2 regions of the Streptomyces sp. GD-15H genome follow, and region 2 is predicted to be linked to the other one. Evidence: predicted binding sites of a transcription regulator. Region 2 holds the regulator's gene; the other holds the start of a gene.
The links. The regulator HrcA, encoded in region 2, represses chaperone genes, less so after heat shock. The targets are predictions, from matches to a motif close to TTNGCACTCNGNNNNNCNGAGTGCNAA.
Positions count from the first base shown of each region.

Region 1: the regulator HrcA is predicted to act here: its motif matches at 2,056-2,082, upstream of groES (co-chaperone GroES).

Region 1 is NZ_CP149447.1:3,609,159-3,613,628, reverse strand. It holds gene WJ438_RS16740 (THUMP-like domain-containing protein) at 1-193, opposite strand, end outside; gene WJ438_RS16735 (polysaccharide deacetylase family protein) at 306-1,238, shown strand; gene WJ438_RS16730 (polysaccharide deacetylase family protein) at 1,235-1,987, shown strand; gene groES (co-chaperone GroES) at 2,228-2,536, shown strand; gene groL (chaperonin GroEL) at 2,654-4,279, shown strand.
Region 2 is NZ_CP149447.1:5,837,999-5,842,468, forward strand. It holds gene WJ438_RS27495 (DUF3097 domain-containing protein) at 1-660, opposite strand, end outside; gene WJ438_RS27500 (MBL fold metallo-hydrolase) at 702-1,427, opposite strand; gene hrcA (heat-inducible transcriptional repressor HrcA) at 1,599-2,615, shown strand; gene dnaJ (molecular chaperone DnaJ) at 2,615-3,751, shown strand; gene WJ438_RS27515 (nitronate monooxygenase) at 3,874-4,470, shown strand, end outside.

The DNA.
Region 1 (4,470 bases), 2.2 Mb from region 2:
CCGCCCGCTGCCGCAGGCGTGCCTGGCCGAGCGCGGCCGAGACCAGTTCCGCCGGATGTTCACGGCGCAGCCGGGTGGCGACGGCCAGCTCCCGCGCCGGGTCGGTGTCGCGCACCTCGTCGAGGAGGGCACGGCCCTCGGGGGTGAGGAGCGGGGCGAGCGGCGAGGCGGAGAGCGGGGTGCGGTCTTTCACCGGCCCATTGTGCGGCAGGCGCGGGCCCACTGTGGGCCAGTCGGTGGACGGTGTGCCGCCGGCCGCGGTGTCGGGCCGGGTCCGGGGCGGTGGACTGCGAGGATCCGGCTCCATGCGAGTAGTAGGACAAAACGACAAAAGGCGGTCGCGGCGTGGTGTGCGGGCCGGTGTCGCCGTGCTCTCCCTCGCGACCCTCGCCCCTCTTGCCGCGGGCTGCGGAAAGGACTCCTCCGCCCCGGACCCGGCTGAGGGCGGACAGCAGCCCCTCCACGCGCCCCCGGCCCGCGCGCTCGACTCCTACGCCACCAAACTGCGCGCCGCGCACGCCGCGCGGGTGGCCGTGGCCAAGCGCTGGGGGCTCAAGCAGGTGCCCCTCACCGCCCCGCCCGCGCCGGAGGAGAAACCCAGGATCACCACCCGTAAGGGCTTCGAGGTCGACGGCCACCGGGAACTGGGCCTTCCCCCGGTCTTCACCACCGTCCCCACGGACGAGAAGGTCGTCTTCCTCACCATCGACGACGGTGCCGAGAAGGACCCGGCGTTCCTGCGCATGATGAGCGAGCTGAAGATCCCGTACACCGCGTTCCTCAGCGACTACGTCATCAAGGAGGACTACGGCTACTTCGAGAGGATGCGGAACCGGGGCGTCGGCCTGAACAACCACACCCTGAACCACCCGTACCTGCCCGGCCTGTCCTACGCCCGCCAGAAGCGCGAGATCTGCGGCATGCAGGACGTCATCGAGGAGCGGTACGGCCATCGCCCCGTCCTGTTCCGCCCGCCGTTCGGCAACTACAACAAGGACACCCTGCGCGCGGCCAAGTCCTGCGGCATCGAGTACGCCCCGCTGTGGAACGAGGAGGTCTTCGTCGACCGCTGGGACTACCGCGAGTGGGACCGGGACCTGCGCCCCGGTGACATCGTCCTCACCCACTTCCGGGGCCGGAACGAGTGGAAGGGCACCATGTCCGACATGATCCGCCGCTTCCTGGACAAGGTCACGGCCGAGGGGTACGCGGTGGGGCGCCTGGAGGACTACCTGTGATCCGGCGGGGAGCGGCCGTGGCGGCTCTCCTGGCGGTGCTGGCGGGTTGCGGCTCGCCGGCCGGGCGGGCGGTCGCGGGCCCGACGGTTCGAGGGACCGAGTCGGAGACGGGGGCCGGGGACGGCGCGGGCCGGTCACCCGGCCACCGTGATCCGACCCTCCCGCCCGTCGTGGACCACGTCCCGACCCGGGACAGGGTCGTCTTCCTGACCTACGACGACGGCGCCGAACGCGACCCCCGTTTCCTCGACCTCGTACGGCAACGCCGCCTTCCCGTCAGCATGTTCCTCACGGACAGTGTGGTGGGGCCGGGCTACGGCCACTTCGCCCGCCTGCGTGCGGTCGGGGCGAGCCTGCAGAACCACACCCTCGACCACCCCGCCCTGCGCGGCCTGCCCTACGCCGGTCAGCGCGCCGAGATCTGCGGCCAGCAGCGCAAGCTCCGGTCCCGCTTCGGCATCCGCCCCCACCTCTTCCGCCCGCCCTACGGCACGTACGACGCCACGACCCTCCGGGCCGCCGCCGACTGCGGCATCGCGGCGGTCGTGCTCTGGCGGGCCACCCTGAAGGGCGACGGCACCCTCACGTACACCCGCGGCACCCACCGCCCGGCCCCCGGCGACATCATCTCCGTCCCCGCCGGCGAGACCCCGCCCCTGACCCTGGCGGAACGGACGACACGCCTGCTGCGGCACCTCGACGAGCAGGGGCTGAAGGTCGGCCGCCTGGAGGACTACATCACGCACTGAAGGGCGTGCTTTCCCGGGCGTTCACACCTGCCGGGAGGCCGGCGGTGGCGACGACGCGACACAGTGAATTGGCACTCCGCTTGACCGAGTGCTAATCGCGGTCATAGTCTCGGGTCTGGCACTCCCCCCTGGAGAGTGCCAACACACGCGACGGGCAGGTCCGGCACCCGCGACGACGGATCGACCTGGTCGCCACCTCAGACAGTTAACCCCGAGATCTCCGAAGGGGGAGGTCGGATCGTGACGACCGCCAGCTCCAAGGTTGCCATCAAGCCGCTCGAGGACCGCATCGTGGTCCAGCCGCTCGACGCCGAGCAGACCACGGCTTCGGGCCTGGTCATTCCGGACACTGCCAAGGAGAAGCCCCAGGAGGGCGTCGTCCTGGCCATCGGTCCGGGCCGCATCGAGGACGGCAAGCGCGTCGAACTCGACGTGAAGGTCGGCGACGTCGTGCTTTACAGCAAGTACGGCGGCACCGAGGTGAAGTACAACGGCGAGGAGTACCTCGTCCTCTCGGCCCGCGACGTTCTCGCGATCATCGAGAAGTAAGTCACCTCGTAGCAGATTTGCTCCGAACTGCGCCCCTGGTCCCGACACGCTTACTGAGCCGGGGGCCCGGGGCGCAGTGTTTTTTCACCCCTGATTTCCGAGAGGGCTCCCGCTGCCATGGCGAAGATCCTGAAGTTCGACGAGGACGCCCGTCGCGCCCTTGAGCGCGGCGTCAACAAGCTTGCCGACACGGTGAAGGTGACGATCGGCCCCAAGGGCCGCAACGTCGTCATCGACAAGAAGTTCGGCGCCCCCACCATCACCAACGACGGTGTCACGATCGCCCGCGAGGTCGAGGTCGAGGACCCGTACGAGAACCTCGGTGCCCAGCTGGTCAAGGAGGTGGCGACCAAGACCAACGACATCGCGGGTGACGGTACGACCACCGCGACCGTGCTGGCCCAGGCCCTGGTCCGCGAGGGCCTGCGCAACGTCGCCGCCGGTGCCTCCCCGGCCGCCCTGAAGAAGGGCATCGACGCCGCGGTCGCCGCGGTCGCCGAGGACCTCCTCGCCTCGGCGCGCCCGATCGAGGAGAAGTCCGACATCGCCGCCGTCGCCGGGCTGTCCGCCCAGGACCAGCAGGTCGGCGAGCTCATCGCCGAGGCGATGGACAAGGTCGGCAAGGACGGGGTCATCACCGTCGAGGAGTCCAACACCTTCGGTCTGGAGCTGGACTTCACCGAGGGCATGGCCTTCGACAAGGGCTACCTGTCGCCGTACTTCGTGACGGACCAGGAGCGCATGGAAGCCGTACTGGACGACCCGTACATCCTCATCACGCAGGGCAAGATCGGCTCCATCGCCGACCTGCTGCCGCTGCTGGAGAAGGTCATCCAGGCCAACGCCTCCAAGCCGCTGCTGATCATCGCCGAGGACGTCGAGGGCGAGGCCCTGTCGACCCTGGTCGTGAACAAGATCCGCGGCACGTTCAACGCCGTCGCGGTCAAGGCCCCCGGCTTCGGTGACCGCCGCAAGGCGATGCTGCAGGACATGGCCGTCCTCACCGGCGCCACGGTCGTCTCCGAGGAGGTCGGCCTCAAGCTCGACCAGGTCGGCCTGGACGTGCTGGGCTCCGCCCGCCGCGTCACCGTCACCAAGGACGACACCACGATCGTCGACGGCGGCGGCAAGAAGGAGGACGTGACCGGTCGCGTCGGCCAGATCAAGGCCGAGATCGAGACCACCGACTCCGACTGGGACCGCGAGAAGCTCCAGGAGCGCCTCGCGAAGCTGGCCGGCGGCGTGTGCGTCATCAAGGTCGGCGCCGCCACCGAGGTGGAGCTGAAGGAGAAGAAGCACCGTCTGGAGGACGCCATCTCCGCGACCCGCGCCGCGGTCGAGGAGGGCATCGTCTCCGGTGGTGGCTCCGCGCTCGTCCACGCCGTCAAGGTCCTCGAGGGCAACCTCGACAAGACCGGCGACGAGGCCACTGGTGTCGCGGTCGTCCGCCGCGCCGCCGTCGAGCCGCTGCGCTGGATCGCCGAGAACGCCGGCCTCGAGGGCTACGTCATCGTCTCCAAGGTCGCCGAGCTCGAGAAGGGCAGCGGCTACAACGCCGCCACCGACGAGTACGGCGACCTGATCAAGGCCGGCGTCATCGACCCGGTCAAGGTCACCCGCTCCGCCCTGGAGAACGCCGCCTCCATCGCCTCCCTGCTGCTCACGACCGAGACCCTGGTCGTCGAGAAGAAGGAAGAAGAGGAGCCGGCCGCCGGTGGCCACGGCCACGGCCACGCCCACTGAGCGAACTGAGCGACCCGCTCGCAGAAGGCCCTCGTTCCGGCCCCGGACGCAAGATCCGGTCCCGGAGCGGGGGCCTTCCCGCTTTTCCCGTGCGGTCAGCCGTCCTGCCGCAGCAGGAACCGGCCCGGCTCTGGGTTCCGCCAGAGCCGCCTCGCAGAAGACCAGGCGCTTCCCACCCTGGTGCAGGGCCG
Region 2 (4,470 bases):
CCCCGTCTTCCAGTCGTGGCCGCGCGGCACCCGCGGCCACGACTCGATGCCCAGGGACGACGGCTTCACCGCCTCCCAGATGTCGATGTACGGGTGGCCCACCACCAGGGCGTGCTCGCTGGTGACCGACTCCGCGATGCGCCACTCCTTCGAGCCCGGCACCAGGTGGTCCACCAGTACGCCCAGCCGCGCGTCCGGGCCCGGCGCGAACGCGTCGACGAGCGACGGCAGGTCGTCGACGCCCTCCAGGTACTCCACGACCACGCCCTCGACGCGCAGGTCGTCGCCCCACACCTTCTCGACCAGTTCGGCGTCGTGGCGGCCCTCGACGTAGATGCGCCCGGCGCGCGCCACGCGCGCGCGTGCACCCGGGACGGCCACCGAACCGGACGCCGTACGGGTCGGCCGGGACGGCCCGGCGGCGGGCCGCACCAGCGTCACCGCGCGGCCCTCCAGCAGGAAGCCGCGCGGTTCCAGCGGGAAGACCCGGTGCTTGCCGAAACGGTCCTCCAGGGTCACCGTGCCCGCCTCGCAGCGGATCACCGCGCCGCAGAATCCGCTGCCGGGCTCCTCCACCACCAGACCGGGCTCGGCCGGCACCTCGGGGACGGGCCGGGGATTCTTCCACGGAGGGGTCAGGTCCGGAGAGTACTGGCGCATCCTGATGACGATAGGAGAAGCCGGCCCCGACCGGCCCACGATCAGTGCGACACGCCGAAACGAGCCGCGAGAGCGTCGCGCTGGGCCCGTACGAACGCCGCGTCCACCACCGCTCCGTGACCGGGCACGTACACCGCGTCCTCGCCGCCCAGGGCCAGCAGCCGGTCCAGGGCGTCCGGCCACCGCGACGGGACGGCGTCGGGGCCCGCCTGCGGATCGCCGGACTCCTCCACCAGGTCGCCGCAGAACACCACCTCCGGGTCGCCGGGCACCAGCACCGCGAGATCGTGCGCCGTGTGCCCGGGACCCACGTTCGCCAGCAGCGCCTGCCTGCCGCCGCCCAGATCGAGCGTCCACTCGCCGGACACCGTGTGCCGGGGACGGACCAGCGCGTCCACGGCCTCCTCCGCCGCCCGCGCGTCCAGGCCCTCGCGTTCCGCGTCCGCGCGCAGCTCCTCGTGCCCCCGCGCCAGCGCCGTGTCCAGGCCCACCGCGCCGAACACCTCCGCGCCCGCGAACACCGCCGCCCCGAGGACATGGTCGAAATGGGGGTGGGTGAGCGCGAGATGCGTCACACGCGCCCCGGTGAGCGCCTGCGCCTCGGTCCGCAACCGAGCGCCCTCGCGCAGGGACGAACCGGCGTCCACGAGCAGCACCGCGTCCGCGCCCACGACGAGCCCCGCCGTGCAGTCCCACACCGGCAACCGGCACCGGCCCACGCCGGCGGCCAGTCGCTCCCACCCCGATCCTTCCCAAGTCACCGTCATACCGCGACGCTAACGGGAACCGCGCCTCCCGGCGCGACGGCGCGGGACCGGCCTTGCCGGGGGTGTACCCACCGGCCGTACACTGGGCGGGGGAGTACTGGCACTCGCGTGCGAAGAGTGCCAAGGCATCCAGGGAACGGACCGGACGGAAGGCTCTTGGAGGTGTGCGCCGTGCTCAGTGAACGCAGGCTCCAGGTGCTGCGCGCCATCGTCCAGGACTACGTCGGCACCGAGGAGCCCGTCGGCTCCAAGGCCCTCACCGAGCGGCACAACCTGGGCGTCTCCCCGGCCACCGTGCGCAACGACATGGCGGCCCTGGAGGATGAGGGGTTCATCGCCCAGCCGCACACCAGCGCCGGGCGCATCCCCACCGACAAGGGCTACCGGCTCTTCGTGGACAAGCTCGCCGGCGTCAAGCCGATGACGGCGCCCGAGCGGCGCGCCATCCAGAACTTCCTCGAGGGCGCCGTCGACCTCGACGACGTCGTGGCCCGTACGGTGCGGCTGCTCGCGCAGCTGACCCGGCAGGTCGCCGTCGTGCAGTACCCGTCGCTGACCCGCTCGACCGTGCGGCACGTGGAGCTGCTCCCGATGGCGCCCGCGCGCGCCATGCTGGTGCTGATCACGGACACCGGGCGGGTCGAGCAGCGCATGATCGACTGCCCGGCGCCGGTCGGCGAGGCGACCCTGGGGGACCTGCGGGCGCGGCTCAACAGCCGTGTCGCGGGCCGCCGTTTCACCGATGTACCGTCTCTCGTCGAGGACCTCCCCGAGGCGTTCGACCCCGAGGAGCGCGGTACGGTCTCGACCGTGCTCTCCACCCTCCTGGAGACACTCGTCGAGGACAACGAGGAGCGGCTGATGATCGGCGGTACCGCCAATCTGACCCGCTTCGGACATGACTTCCCCCTTGTGATCCGGCCCGTACTGGAGGCACTCGAGGAGCAGGTCGTGCTTCTCAAGCTGCTGGGCGAGGCGAAGGATCCGGGCGTGACCGTGCGTATCGGTCATGAGAACGCCCACGAGGGACTCAACTCCACCTCCGTGGTGTCGGTGGGCTACGGTTCGGGCGGCGAGGCTGTTGCCAAGCTCGGCGTGGTCGGTCCGACCCGCATGGATTACCCGGGAACGATGGGAGCGGTACGCGCAGTGGCACGGTACGTCGGACAGATCCTGGCGGAGTCGTAGTGGCCACGGACTACTACGCCGTACTCGGCGTGCGCCGCGACGCGTCGCAGGAGGAGATCAAAAAGGCCTTCCGGCGGCTCGCCCGCGAGCTGCATCCGGACGTCAACCCGGATCCGAAGACCCACGAGCGTTTCAAGGAGATCAACGCCGCCTACGAGGTGTTGTCGGACCCGCAGAAGAAGCAGGTCTACGACCTCGGCGGCGACCCGCTCCAGCAGGCCGGGGCCGGCGGCGCGGGCGGCTTCGGCACGGGCGGCTTCGGGAACTTCTCCGACATCATGGACGCGTTCTTCGGCACGGCGTCGCAGCGCGGTCCGCGCTCGCGCACCCGCCGCGGCCAGGACGCGATGATCCGGATCGAGGTCGAGCTGGACGAGGCCGCGTTCGGCACGACCAAGGACATCCAGGTCGACACGGCGATCGTGTGCACCACGTGCAGCGGTGAGGGCGCCGCGCCGGGGACCACCGCGCAGACCTGTGACATGTGCCGCGGCCGCGGTGAGGTCTCGCAGGTCACCCGGTCCTTCCTGGGCCAGGTCATGACCTCGCGCCCCTGCCCGCAGTGCCAGGGCTTCGGCACCGTCGTCCCGAACCCGTGCCCGGAGTGCGCGGGCGACGGACGCATCCGCTCCCGCCGCACCCTGACCGTGAAGATCCCGGCCGGTGTCGACAACGGCACCCGGATCCAGCTGGCCGGCGAGGGCGAGGTCGGCCCCGGCGGCGGTCCCGCCGGCGACCTGTACGTCGAGATCCACGAGCTGCCGCACAGCACCTTCCAGCGGCGCGGCGACGACCTGCACTGCACGGTCACCCTCCCGATGACGGCGGCCGCCCTCGGTACCAAAGTGCCGCTGGAGACGCTGGACGGCATGGAGGAGGTCGACATCCGGCCCGGCACCCAGTCCGGCCAGTCGATCCCGCTGCACGGCCGGGGCGTCACACATCTGCGCGGCGGCGGCCGGGGCGACCTCATCGTGCACGTCGAGGTGCAGACCCCGAGCAAGCTCGACCCCGAACAGGAACGCCTGCTGCGCGAACTCGCCAAACTCCGCGGCGAGGAACGTCCGCTGGGCCAGTTCCAGCCGGGGCAGCAGGGGCTCTTCTCCCGGTTGAAGGACGCCTTCAACGGGCGCTGACGGGTGCTTTCCGCGGGGGCCGGAAGCCGCCCCCGCGGTGCTCCGGAAACGGCCTGCGCCAAGAGCGGGAGCCGATTCCACCCCGATTCGGAGATGTCCGGAGGACGTGGCAACATGCCGTCATGTCCTTGGCGCTCACCGACCTCCTTCCGCACCCCGTCGTGCAGGCCCCCATGGCGGGCGGTGTCTCCGTGCCGCGGCTCGCCGCGGCCGTCTCCGAGGCGGGCGGGCTCGGCTTCCTGGCCGCCGGGTACAAGACCGCGGACGGGATGTACCAGGAGATCAAGCAGCTGCGCGGACTGACCGGCCACCCGTTCGGCGTCAACGTCTTCATGCCGCAGCCCGAGACCCCCGACCCGGCCGCCGTCGGCGTCTACGCCCACCAGCTCGCCGGTGAGGCCTCCTGGTACGAGACCGAGCTCGGCGACCCCGACAGCGGCCGCGACGACGGCTACGACGCCAAACTCGCCGTCCTGCTCGACAACCCGGTGCCGGTGGTGTCGTTCCACTTCGGCGTGCCGACCCGCGAGGTCCTGGACTCCCTGCGCCGCGTCGGCACGTTCACCCTGGCCACCGCCACCACCGCCGAGGAGGCGCGGACCGTGGAGCGGGCGGGCGCCGACGCGGTGATCGCGCAGGGCGTCGAGGCCGGCGGCCACCAGGGCACCCACCGGGACATCCCGGAGACCGACGGCTCCGGCATGGGGCTGCTGTCCCTG